Regions from separate parts of the Janthinobacterium sp. CG_23.4 genome, predicted to be linked through region 1. Evidence: predicted binding sites of a transcription regulator. Region 1 holds the regulator's gene; each other region holds the start of a gene.
The links. The regulator FNR, encoded in region 1, switches genes on or off when oxygen is low (the NO sensors DNR and NnrR bind a similar motif). The targets are predictions, from matches to a motif close to TTGATNNNNATCAA.
Positions count from the first base shown of each region.

Region 2: a site for FNR is predicted at 1,562-1,575, ahead of H4V96_RS10635 (XrtA system polysaccharide chain length determinant). Genes of this name have one in related genera too.
Region 3: a site for FNR is predicted at 1,959-1,972, ahead of H4V96_RS13750 (OmpW family outer membrane protein). Genes of this name have one in related genera too.

Region 1 covers NZ_JARXUX010000001.1:4,925,851-4,930,091, forward strand. Annotated here, with positions in the region: gene H4V96_RS22030 (response regulator) at 1-1,643, opposite strand, end outside; gene fnr (fumarate/nitrate reduction transcriptional regulator Fnr) at 1,883-2,641, shown strand; gene H4V96_RS22040 (FixH family protein) at 2,751-3,275, opposite strand; gene ccoG (cytochrome c oxidase accessory protein CcoG) at 3,423-4,241, opposite strand, start outside.
Region 2 covers NZ_JARXUX010000001.1:2,348,347-2,352,587, forward strand. Annotated here, with positions in the region: gene H4V96_RS10635 (XrtA system polysaccharide chain length determinant) at 1-1,422, opposite strand, end outside; gene H4V96_RS10640 (XrtA/PEP-CTERM system exopolysaccharide export protein) at 1,675-2,298, shown strand; gene H4V96_RS10645 (long-chain N-acyl amino acid synthase) at 2,491-3,237, shown strand; gene H4V96_RS10650 (serine protease) at 3,241-4,023, opposite strand; gene H4V96_RS10655 (hypothetical protein) at 4,020-4,241, opposite strand, start outside.
Region 3 covers NZ_JARXUX010000001.1:3,083,509-3,087,749, forward strand. Annotated here, with positions in the region: gene H4V96_RS13740 (methionine ABC transporter permease) at 1-203, shown strand, start outside; gene H4V96_RS13745 (MetQ/NlpA family ABC transporter substrate-binding protein) at 228-1,055, shown strand; gene H4V96_RS13750 (OmpW family outer membrane protein) at 1,279-1,893, opposite strand; gene fur (ferric iron uptake transcriptional regulator) at 2,268-2,705, shown strand; gene H4V96_RS13760 (SpoIIE family protein phosphatase) at 3,154-4,241, shown strand, end outside.

The DNA of each region.
Region 1 (4,241 bases):
TCCGTCATGCCTATGCCCGTGTCGCGCACTTCGAAGCGCAGCCAGGCGCGCCCTTTCCCGCTTTCGGCTTTGCTGACGGCCACCACCACTTCGCCGTTCTCGGTAAACTTGATGGCGTTGCCAGCGAGGTTGACGAGGATTTGTAGCAGGCGCTGGGCGTCGCCTACCAGGCACCGCGGCACGTCGGGCTCGACGGCGATGGCCAGTTCCAGCTCCTTTTTGCCCGCATTCATGGTCATCGTCGTGGCCAGGGAATTCATGACTTCATCGAGGTCGAACTCGACGGGCGACAATTCCATGCGGCGCGCTTCGATCTTCGAATAATCGAGCACGTCGTTGAGGATGCCCAGCAGTGATTGGCCCGCCACGCGCACCATGGTCAGATACTTGCGCTGTTCCGTGTCGAGCTTGGTATTTCCCAGCAGGTACACCATGCCCAGCACGGCATTGAGGGGTGTGCGGATTTCATGACTCATATTGGCTACGAAGTCGCTCTTTGCGCGGTTGGCCGCCTCGGCCCGGTCGCGCTCCTGTTCCAACTCCTCCGCGCGTGCTTCGAGCTCTTGCTGCAGGCGATCGCGTTCGCTCATCAGGTCGTTGAACGCTTCCGTCAGTTCGCCGATCTCGTCGCGCTGCCGCACCGGTACCGGGCTGAAACGGCTACCGCTGGTGCGCAGCGCTTGCAGGGTGTCGCGCAGGCGTACCAGCGGCGACAGCAGGCGCACGGTAAGCCAGCCCAGAACAAAAGCGGCCAGCAGCGAAGCGAGGATGCCCCACAGCACCAGCCGGTACAGCACACCATCGAACGGCTCGAAGGCATCATCGACGGGCAGCGAGGTAGCCAGCAGCCAGTTCACCGATTTCAGGCGCTTGAAGCTGTTGACGGCCGTGATGCCGCGGCTGTCGGTGCTGATCATGCTGCCTTCGCCATCTTGTTTCAGCAGCGCGGTGGTCGCCAGATTGGTGTCCGGCTGGCGCGGCTGCAGCAAACGGCTGGGGTCGGGGTGCAGCACGTAGCGCGGCACGGCGCCGCGCGTGAGAATCGAGTAATAGCCGTTCTTGCCGATTTTTTCCGAGCGCAGGCGCCCCAGCAGGTTGTCCTTGTACAAACGCAGCACGCCGACCACCATGCCGGCCACCTGGCCATCGGCGGCCATGACGGGTGCGACCATTTGCACGATGGGCATGCCGCTCGACTTGCTCAGCATTGGCTCGGTGATCATGGGTAGGCGCGTGCGCAGGACGGTCTGGAAATACTCGCGCTCGGTGACGTTGATGCCTGCGCGCCCCTTGACGAGCGGCATGTCGGCCACGATGGCGCCTTGCGCGTCGAGTACCAGTACATCGTCGAACAGGACTAGCATCGAGCGCCGCGTATAGTATTGGCGCAATTGGGCGGGCTGTGCGATCAATTCCGGCGGCTGCTGCCTGGCCGTCAGGGTGACAATCTGCAGCAGCATGCCCAGCTTGTCGTCGAGCTCGGCAGCGGTACGCGTGATCAGCGAGTATTGCTGGCCCAGCAGTACTTGGCTGAAGTCGTCGCGCATGTGCTGCACCTGGATCATGGTGACCAGCGCGATCATGGCGATCGAGGTCAGGCTGGTGGCCAGGGCGACTTTTGCTTTAATGCCGAGAGGCTTCATGATGTCCTTTTGAGTACCGGGCGGCACAGACGGCAGATAACGCCTTCAAGAATTCTCCTATCAATACATTAACTTTGCAAGCGGCGCTGAGTAAATTGCCCTCCCCGTATGGGCTTTTGACGATGTTGCCATATAATTAAAGGATGGACGTCGTTTATTCACCGAAATTACGCTGAAATTGGCACACGGCAACTCTGTATGCAGTAAACTTGTTATTGCATTTTCTAAAAGGTACCGACATGACTGAAGCGCTCCTCACTCTCACCTTGCCCGCAGTGAACGTGGAAGCATTGCGTGCGCGATGTTCGACTTGCAGCATGCATCAATTGTGCCTGCCGATGGGTCTCGATGTGGGCGACATGGACAGGCTAGACCAGATCATCGGCCGTCGTCGCAAGATTGTGCGTGGTGCCTCGCTGTTTCGCATCGGCGATTCGTTCCAGAACTTGTACGCGATTCGTCTGGGGCATTTCAAGACGTACCAGATCAATCCTGGCGGCGAAGAGCAAGTGACGGGTTTTCAGATGGCCGGCGAACTGCTGGGCATGGATGCCATCAGCGCCGACCGCCACCACTGTAATGCGGTGGCGCTGGAAGATAGTGAAGTGTGTGAAATTCCATTTTCCAGCCTGGAACAATTGCTGGGTAATATGCCAACCTTGCTGCGCCATTTCCATCGCATGATGAGTCAGGAAATCACGCGCGAGCAAAGTGTCATGCTGTTACTGGGCAATATGCAGGCGACCCAGCGTTTTGCCGCCTTTATCGTCAACTTGGCTTCGCGTTATGAAGCGCGCGGCTATTCGGCCAGCAAATTTCAGCTGCGCATGTCGCGCGAGGAAATTGGTAACTACCTGGGGTTGACCATCGAGAGCGTCAGCCGCTTATTGTCGAAGTTTAAGAAGGAAGGCTGGCTGCGCGTTTCCAACCGCGAGATCGAGATCTTGCAGCCGGCAATATTGAAGGCCATTACGGCCGGCACGGACGCCTGCAAATAATAGCACCGTCAAAACCTGCTGCGCGTCGCGCTTTGCGGCCTGAGATGCTCGCTGTGCTCTTAGCCACAAATCACTGCCGCTCGCTACGGTTTTTTCCCGGCGCTGTACGTTATAGTTCTGCATCCGCCTGCAGCGCGATGCTGCGCTGCAGTGGCCAGGTCCAGATGCCGGACAGGCGCCACTCGCGTTTGTCGTTTTCCACCAGCACTTGCCAGCGGCTGCGCTCTAGCATCGGTAGCGCTACTGAGAAGTTGCCGGCCGCATCGGGCTGCACCAGTAGCTTGATATCTTTTTCCGGCAGGGTCGCATGCGCCAGGTGCAGCTGCAACGGACCCTGGTAAGCCTTGCCGACGCTGCGCACGGAACCACTGAGACGCGCCGACGCCACGTCATAGGACAGGCTGGTAGCCATCGCCAGCTTGCTGGCGACCGTGTCGCGTCGCAAGTCCTGGTTGATGGCCTTACCCTGCTTGTAATAATCGCCCACCACCAGCGCATCGGGCTGCGTAAACGCGATATACGCCATGCAGCTGCCAACGACCATGGACAGGCCGGGACCGATCATCAGCAGCCAAGGCCAGCGATGCTTGTACCATGGTGCAACGGGTGCTTGCAGCTTGAGGCTGTCGGACATTTTGTTCTCCTTGAGGGCAGGCCCTTTGGGCCTGACCCCAGCTTTTGCTTCTGGGTTGAAAATAAAGTAAAGCTAACGCATGTTTGATGCTGGCCCAACGGCGAAATGCCGGGGTCAGACCCGAGGGATCTGACCCCAACATCAACCTTAGCGCGGCACGATGAATACCGCGCCTTCACGCACATGCAACGCTGGGTTATCCAGCGAGTGCAATTCGATGGCAATCTTGTTCGAGCCCTTCTCGCCGACACCGTGCGGCACGCGCAGGCGGATGGGCCAGCCCAGCGTTTCCGTCGGCTGTAACGTCACCTCTTCGCGCGTCAGCAAGGTCAGGCCCGGCAAGCCGGAAACGCTGATTTTAAAATGCTGAGTTTGCTCCGAGGTATTCATGATTTGCAAGCGGTAAACGTTCTCGACCATGCCGTCTTCCACTTCGCGACCCATCGAACCGCGGTCGCGGATGACGTCCATTTTCAGGGGGGTGCGCAGGGCCAGTGAGGTACACACGGCGATGATGATCAGCCCCAGGATGGCGGTGTAGATCAGTACGCGCGGGCGCGTGGCGCGCTGGCGGATTTGCTGCGAACTGAAGTTGTTTTCCATCGCATGGTCGGTACTGTAGCGTACCAGTCCGCGCGGCCGGTCGACCTTATCCATCACGCTGTTGCAGGCATCGACGCAGGCGGCGCAGCCGATGCATTCATACTGCAGGCCGTTGCGAATATCGATACCGGTCGGACACACTTGCACGCACAGGGTGCAGTCGATGCAGTCGCCCAGCTTGTCGTTGTTGCCGGCCTTCTTGCTCATGGCACCACGCGGTTCGCCGCGTTTGGCATCGTAGGTGATGATCAGGGTATCCTGGTCGAACATGGCGCTCTGGAAGCGCGCGTAGGGGCACATGTATTTGCACACCTGCTCGCGCAGCCAGCCCGCGTTGCCGTAGGTTGCCAGGCTGTAGAACAA
Region 2 (4,241 bases), 2.6 Mb from region 1:
CGGCGTCCAGTTCATCGATACCGTGCCCAGCACGTTCAAGCCCGTGGCATCGCGCAGTTCGGCGGGACTGAGAAAGGTCGGGCGTACCTGGCTGATCAAGAGGGCCGTGGCGATGCCGGTCACCAGGGCTGCGCCCAGCGCCGCACTGAACAGCAGCGGACGGTTCGGGCCGACGGGCGCATATTGCACCGTGGGCGGGTCGATGATCTTGAAGGCCATCATCTCGGTGTTGGAACTGAGTTCGCCCGAGAGTTTCGCCGCTTCGCGCCGGCCAATCAGCTTTTCGTAGTTTTCCTTGTTGATGATGTAGTCGCGGTTTAGCTGCGCCAGCTGCGATTCCACCTCGGGCACGGCGTTGCTTTTTGCCAGCAGACGCTCATTGCGCGTGTTGTATTCCTGCACGCGGGCGCGGATAGCGGCCACCTTGGCGTCCGCCTCCGTCAGCGCCACCTTCAACTGCTGCAGCATGGGGCTGTAGTTCTTGCCCGGGTCGCCGGACGCCGTTTTCAGCTTGCTTTCCTCGATCTTGCGCTCTTCCAGTTGGGCAATGAGGCGCTTCGAGGCGATAATGTCGGGATGCAATTCCGTAAATTGCATGCGCAAGCTGTCGAGGTTCTTGTTGAGTGAGGCGATGCGCTCGTTGAGTTCCGGATGCGCGATAGCCGACGCGTTCGGCTCAAGGTCGAGCACCGGCTCGTCGCCCTCGATCTGGCTGAGGATGGCCTTGCGCGCCTGTTCTGCCTCGAGCAGCTCCAGCTTGGCAGTGTTCAGGCTATCGGACGACATCAGCAACTGGCTGCCATAGTCGATGCCCTGGCGCGGCAGCAGCAACTGGTTGCGGATCTTGAATTCCTTCACCAGGTTTTCAGCCGCGCTGAGCTTTTCGTCGTAATTCTTGATCTGCTCGTCGATAAATTGCACGGCTTTCTGCGAATCGCCCTTTTTGCCCTGGAAACTGCCTTCGACAAAGATGGTCAGCAGGCTTTGCACCACGTCGCGCACCAGTTTCGGGTCGCGTCCGCTATAGCTGATGGTGTAGATATCGTAGGCATTGGTGCCGCTGATCTTGATGCGGCTCATCAGTTCGTCGAGCCGGGATTCGTGTTCGCGCACGGTCTTCGTCCCCAGGTCGAGGTCGACCATGCGCATCACGCGCTCCACGTTCGGGCGGCTGAGCAGGGTGCGGCTCATGATGGCCACCTGCTGTTCCGTGTTCGGCACGCTGGTCATGCCCGCCAGCAGCGGCTTGAGGATGGTTTGCGTATCGACAAACACGCGCGCCGACGTTTGGAAGTCGTCGGGCAGGCTGATGATCTTGATGAAGCCGCCGATGGCCACCAGCCACGCCACCAGCACGGCATGCCAGCGGTATTTCCAGATGCCTTTCAGGCTGGAAAGCAGCTGCTGTATCAATTCCTCCATGTCGCTTCCTTCCGGTGACGGTGCTGCACGCTCGATGTCCGAGCGGCACGAACAATGGCGTCTTGCAAGAAATGCTTGCCCGTTGAGTAAGCAAAGTATAGAACCCCCACGCAGCAAGATTTCCTCAGATGATTGCTTCTTGATACGCCTCAAGGTTCGCTTGCCGGGTTTTAATAATCATAGGAAGTTCGCGGCCCAGGCTGGTTCTGCGGGGCCGGACATGGACGCGCCATCGAATCGAGGAGGCCCCGCATGAATCGCTTACGCCGTGCATTTGTATGCCACACGCTGGTCTTGGCGGGCGCCGCCGGCATGCTGGGGGGCTGCCGCACACGCTATGCACTGGCACCGGCCGACGACAGCGCCCCCATGCACGACTACCTGATCGGCCCGGGCGACACCGTCAACATCATTGTCTGGCGCAATCCGGAAGTGTCGCTGACGGTGGCCGTGCGGCCGGACGGCAAGATCACCACCCCGCTGGTGGAGGATTTGCCTGCCAGCGGCAGGACTTCGACCCAACTGGCGCGCGACATCGAACAAGCGTTGAGCAAGTTCATCCAGCAACCGGTGGTGACGGTCATCGTCACCAATTTTTCGGGCCCGTACGGCGAACAGATCCGGGTCATCGGCGAGGCAGCCAAGCCGCAGGCGCTGCCTTACCGCCTGGGCATGTCGCTCATGGACGTGCTCATCGCCGTCGGCGGCATCACCGACTTTGCCGCCGGCAACAAGGCCAGCATCATCCGCATGCGCGATGGCAGACAGCAGCAGCTCGGTGTGCGTCTGGACGACCTGCTCAAGGATGGGGATATTTCCGCCAACGTCATGATGCGCCCGGGCGACGTGCTGTTGATACCGGAGAGTTTTTTTTAAGCGTGAGCTCAACAACGCTAAAACAGTCATGATATTCGTGCTTTTCGGCAAATTTCAGCGCGCCCTAATGACGCCTAAAGGTCAATTCTTTTGCTTTTTTAACTGATGCTGGGAACTTTTTAAGTTTTTATCTTGTCACAAGGCATAGGCCCCCAATCCATCCCGATGGTTGCCGATGAACGTGAGGACAAGATGAGCTTTGAAGATGAACCCATTATTTCCTTCGACACGCCAGGTACTTTCAGTGACCTGGTGGTGGGCGAAGGCAAGATCGACCCGGCCATGGAGCACGAGCTCGACCTGCAGCGCTTTCATATTCGCATGGCCAATTCGCGTGGTCGGCGCGAGGCGGCCAGTTTGCTGATCCGCAAGATGTATGGCTGGCGCGGCTATGCCGTCAATCCCGGCACCGCGCATGTGCTCAATAAAATCACCCTGTTTGCAGAAACGGCAGGCGCCACCGTCGGTACCATGACTTTGTGCCTGGACAATGAGGAGACGGGCTTGCCCGCCGATGAAAACTTCCGCGACAAGCTAGACGTGCTGCGTGAGGAAGGCCGGCGCCTGTGCGAACCGTCGCGCCTGGCCATCGACAAGGGCGTGAGCAAGCGTGTGTTTGCGGCGCTGATCCATATTTCTTATATCTACGCCCATAATATTCACGGTTTTACCGATTATGTGATCGAAGTCAATCCGCGCCATGTGGTGTTTTACAAGCGCATGCTCGGTTTCAACGATTTTGGCGGCGAACGAGAGTGCACGCGCGTGGGCGCGCCGGCCGTGCTGCTGCGCCTGAACCTCGACTATATGCGAGCCCAGATCGACAAATACGGCGGCATGATGGAACAGCACGGAGGGGAGCGCTCGTTTTACCCCTATTTCTTTCCGACATGGGATGAGCCTGGCATGACCGAGCGGCTGCGACAGGGACGCACCTGAAGGTCATTTTTCTTTCAGCAAGATCGATTGCATATGGCTGCCCGGAATCGCATAGCTGATGCCGCTCGGCGCGCTGATGGCGGCCTCTTTCAAACCTTTGAGATAGACCATATTGACGATGCCGTAGACGATGCCGGTCTCGGGGTCGTACAGGGGGCTGCCGCTGCTGCCCGGATATGCCGTTGCGTCCAGTTGGAACACGATGTACGGTGTTTTTTTCAGTTGCGCCAGGCGCCGCAGGTCCAGGCGCTGTGCATTTTCGCTCGGTATGACCACCGGCGTCAGCGACGATACGATGGCGCGGTGCGTCACGTGATATAAGCCCAGCAAGGTAGCCAGCGGAAAGCCGGTAAAGGCCATGGCTTGGCCTTCGCGCACGGTGGCCGCGTCGCCCAATGTCAGGGCGGGCAGTGGCGCGCCCGTGAAGCGCAGCAAGGCCAGGTCGTGCTCCGCGTCCAGCGCCTGTACCTTGGCGTGGCGAAATTGCGCCGTCTGACCCTGGCCCGTGAGTATGCCGATGACTTCGCCGGGATTGGCGTCGAGCATGTTCTCGATGACATGGGCGCAAGTAAGCACGCTCAAGCCGTCGCCTGCCACGAAGCCTGTGCCGACGAAACGCATGGGCGGCGTGCGCGTCTTTTCCAGGCTGGCCACGCCGACGATGGACGGTTTCACGCGCGTAACGACTTGCGCCAGGGTGTCGTCGGCGCGGCAGGGCGCGGCGACCCAAGCCAGGACGAGGCACGATCGCAGGGCAAAGAAAAATGTGTATGGCATGGCTTTCATGGCGGCGCACTTTCAGCGGCAAGCGGTGGCGGGGGCTGCAGCAAGGCACACAGCAGCATCAGATAGAACAGCACGGCGATGCGCGGTACGTCGAGCAGGCTGTCGAACAGGCCGACGACGAGAAAGCCCAACAGGGCGGCGACGCAGGCCAGCGCGCCCTGGCCGGTCTGCGCCCGTACGCCCTGGCGCAGCAGGCGCAGACCGGCCAGGACCAGCAG
Region 3 (4,241 bases), 1.8 Mb from region 1:
CCGTGCTGTCGATCAGTTTCCTGTCGTATTCGGCCGTGGCAGGCGTGGTGGGCGGCGGCGGCATCGGTGACCTGGCCATCCGCTACGGTTACTACCGCTTCGAGACTGATATCATGGTCGTAACCGTAGCTATCTTGATCGTGCTGGTGCAAACCATCCAGTTCGCAGGCACACGCATCGCCAAGCGCCTCGACAAACGTTAATCCAATTCAGAAACAAGGATACCTATGAACCACATTCGCCGCACCCTGCTCCTGGCCGCTACCAGCATGGCTTTCGCCACCGCCGCCCATGCCAAGGAACCGAAAGAACTCGTCATCGGCACCAGCTCCGGTCCGTATTCCGACCAGCTGAAGCTGGGCATCAAGCCGATCCTGGAAAAACAGGGCTACAAGGTCAAGATCGTCGAATTCAACGACTACGTGCAGCCGAACTACGCGCTGGCCGAAGGCTCGCTGGACGCCAACGTGTTCCAGCACATCGTCTACCTGACCAAGTTCGCCACCGATAACAAGCTGCCACTGAGCGCATTGATCACCGTGCCTACCATGCCGATCGGCCTGTACGGCGGCAAGCAAAAGACGCTGGCCGACGTCAAGAACGGCGCCACCGTCACCATGCCGAACGACCCGACCAACCAGGCGCGCGCACTGGTCATGCTGGCCAAGATGGGCTGGATCAAGCTCAAACCGAACGTCGATCCGCTGCGCGCTTCCGAGCGCGACGTGCTGGAAAACACCAAGAAACTGAAACTGGTGCCATTGGAAGCGGCGCAGCTGCCCCGTTCGCTGGCAGATGCAGACTATGCCTTCGTCAATGGCAACTTCGCCCAGGCCGCCGGCATGAAGCTGACCTCGGCCCTCGCCGTGGAAAAAATTTCGGACAGCTACATCAACCTGGTGGCCATCCGCACGGCCGACAAGGCCAAACCGTGGGTCAAAGACCTGGAAGCGGCCTACCGTTCGCGCGCCTTCCTCGACGCGACGAACAAATACCTGGCCGGCTATGAAAAGACCGATTACCAGTTGGCACTGGAAAAGACGGCGAAAAAATAAAGCGACGCAAACAATGCAAAAAGGACGGCCAGGTGCAAACCCGGCCGTCCTTTTTTTTCCCGCGCTACGCGAGTATCTTCAACACTGACAACGCCTGACAAAACCGTAGCGAGCGGAAGGAAGGCTCGGCGCCCCCGTTGGCTTGAGAAGCGCAACTGTACGAAGGTACAGTGAGCATCGCAGAGCGCAAATTCCGACGCGCAGTAGGTTTTAATGGGTGTTCTTAGAAGCGGTAGCCAACGCCTACGCCAATCAGGACAGGGTCGATCTTGACTTCGCTGACCTTGGCACCAGCAGCGGTCAATACATCGCTGCGGATCTGCACTTTCTTGATGTCGAAGTTCAAGGACCAGTTTTTGTCGAGTTTGTAGTCGACGCCGGCTTGCAGCGAGTAGCCCCAGCTATCGTGTTCCAGGCGCAGGCCAGGAATTTTGACAGCCGAGATATTCGTGTAGTTCACGCCCGCACCCACGTAAGGGCTGAACTGTTTTTCAGGCATGAAGTGGTATTGCAGCGACAGCGTCGGTGGCAGATGCTTGAACGTGCCGATATTTTGGCCCGACAAGGTGACGTCATGCTTTTGCGGATACGTCAGGATCAGCTCGGCAGCGATATTCGGGGTAAAGAAATACGAAATATCGATTTCAGGAATCGTCTTGCTGCTGACATGGATCAGGTCCGATGCGCCGACGCCACCAACAGGCGTAGATTTATTCGCAGGATCGATGTGCACGGCGCGTGCGCGCACCAGCCATGGGCTTTCCTGTGCCATTGCATTGCCGGCCAATGCGCCGATAGCGGCCAGGACGATTGCTGCTGCAGTTGCGGACTTCTTCATTCTAGTTCCCTCTTTTTATCGTTAAGTAACGCTGCAAAGTCTAAGAGTGCAGTGCAACAAAAACTTTGATCCACATCAAATTGTGCCTGATAGCATCATTAGAGGGATTTTTTCCTTTGCCCAGATCAAAAAATGCGGCATTGCAAAAATTAAACAGCGCACTGACCAGGCTGGCGCCCGAGCCGCCAAACACGCGCCCGCACAGCAAATATGGCCCGCTACGCAATCGTCATTTGCGCCGCGGCCAATCGATGAGCCCCTGCCTGCGCCACATGCTATTGCGCGTCCGTACGATACAAATGAGAATAGTAATGATTATCATTTGCGATATAATGGCGTACCTCGCTCAGCGATCACAACAAGGAATGGGAGACATGGATATATTGAGGGAACTGCGTGAATCGGGCTTGAAAGTGACCATCCCGCGCTTGCGGATTCTGCAGCTGTTTCAAGAAGGCACAATCAAGCATCTGAGTGCGGACGATGTCTACAAACTGTTGCTGGCTGAAAAAATCGACGTGGGCCTGGCCACCATCTACCGCGTGCTGATGCAGTTTGCCGAAGCGGGCATCCTGTTTCGCCGGCATTTCGAATCGGGCCATGCGGTCTTCGAGCTCAATCAAGGACAGCACCATGACCACCTGGTCTGCACCGCTTGCGGCAAGGTCGATGAATTCGTCGATGACGGCATCGAGCTGCGCCAGAACGAAATAGCCGCCGAGCGTGGCTTTGTGCTCCACGAGCACGCATTGTCGCTATACGGCACCTGCGCCGAGTGCACGGCGAAGTGCATTCCACCGCGCCGTGCCTGAAGCCAGCGCGCAGCGTCGCGCTCGGCAAAGGACCTGCATATACATCGGAGAAATCGCCCGCATGGCGGGCACCTCGCCCAAGGCCTAGCGCCATGATGAGACGCTGGGCTTGCTGGACGACGTGCGCCGTTCCGGCGCCTACCGCGTCTACACGCAGCAGCGGGCGCGCTGGCCGGCACAGGCACAGGCGCTGGCCCGGCGCCTGCAGGCCCGGCAACGGCTTGCCATGCAGCCATCTTGCATACTATTTTAACAATTTTGTAATCAAGCCGTCACATTCAAAGGTTAATATCATCACATTGCCTGTTTGTCAGTCGCCACACCTTCGCGACAACAACGGCCCGATCGTCATGTAAAGGTAGCCGCTGTGGAGTTCAACGCTTCTCGATTGCATCTTCCCCGTTATCGCACCTCAGTCGCGCTTGATCGGTGCATTGCCACGGAATCGGTGCAGGCCGACACCAGCAATTTCGCCGTACTGGAACTGTTTACGGAAAGGCGCGACATGATGAGCCTACCCGTTACGGAGCAGCAGAAGCCGATTGGTTTGATCAGCCGCAACATCTTCATGTCGCAGATGTCCAAGCCTTTCTACCATGAGGTGTACGGCAAGAAGAGCTGCATCGCCTTCATGGACAAGGAGCCGCTGATCGTCGATGGCGCCATGAGCATCGAGGACCTCACCTTCCGTGCCGTGGAAGCGGGCGAAAAGGCACTCGCCGACGGCTTTATCATCACCAACGATGGCGCGCTGGCCGGCGTCGGCTTCGGCTTGCAGCTGATGAACGTGGTGGCCACCATGCAGGCCGAAAAGAACCGGCAAATCATGCACAGCATCGATTACGCCAGCGTGATCCAGCGCGCCCTGCTGCGCAGCTCCGACGCGCAATTGCGCCTCACCTTGCCCGACGCCCACCTGGAATGGCAGCCGCGCGACGTCGTCGGCGGCGATTTTTACTTCTTCGAACGCCATGCAGGCGGCTGGTTTGCCGCCATCGCCGACTGCACGGGCCACGGTGTTCCCGGTGCCTTCATGACACTGATCGCCTCGTCGGCCCTGAGCCAGGCCTTGCGTGAACTGGGACCGCACGATCCGGCCGCCCTGATCGGCGCCGTCAGCCGCGCCATCAAGACCTTGCTGGGCCAGGACGGCGCCAGCTGCGGCAACACCGGCCACGCAGGCTCGAACGACGGCATGGATTGCGCCTTCCTGTGCTATGACACGGCCAGCGCCAACCTGCATTTCGCGGGGGCTAAACTGGCGCTGCAGTTGGTGGCGCCGGGCGCACAGGCCGTGCGCACCGTCGACGGCGCGCGCATGGGCGTGGGCTATGTCGACACGCCAGCCAGCTACTGCTGGCACAACGAAGCGCTAGCCATACCCGCCGGCAGCCTGCTGTTCATCACGACCGATGGCTTGCTTGACCAAATCGGCGGCGCGCGCGACATCGCCTACGGCAAGCGGCGCATGCGCGAGCTGCTGCTGGCGCAGCGTGACGCCCGCGCCAGCGACGTGGCGGCAGCGCTACTGCAGGA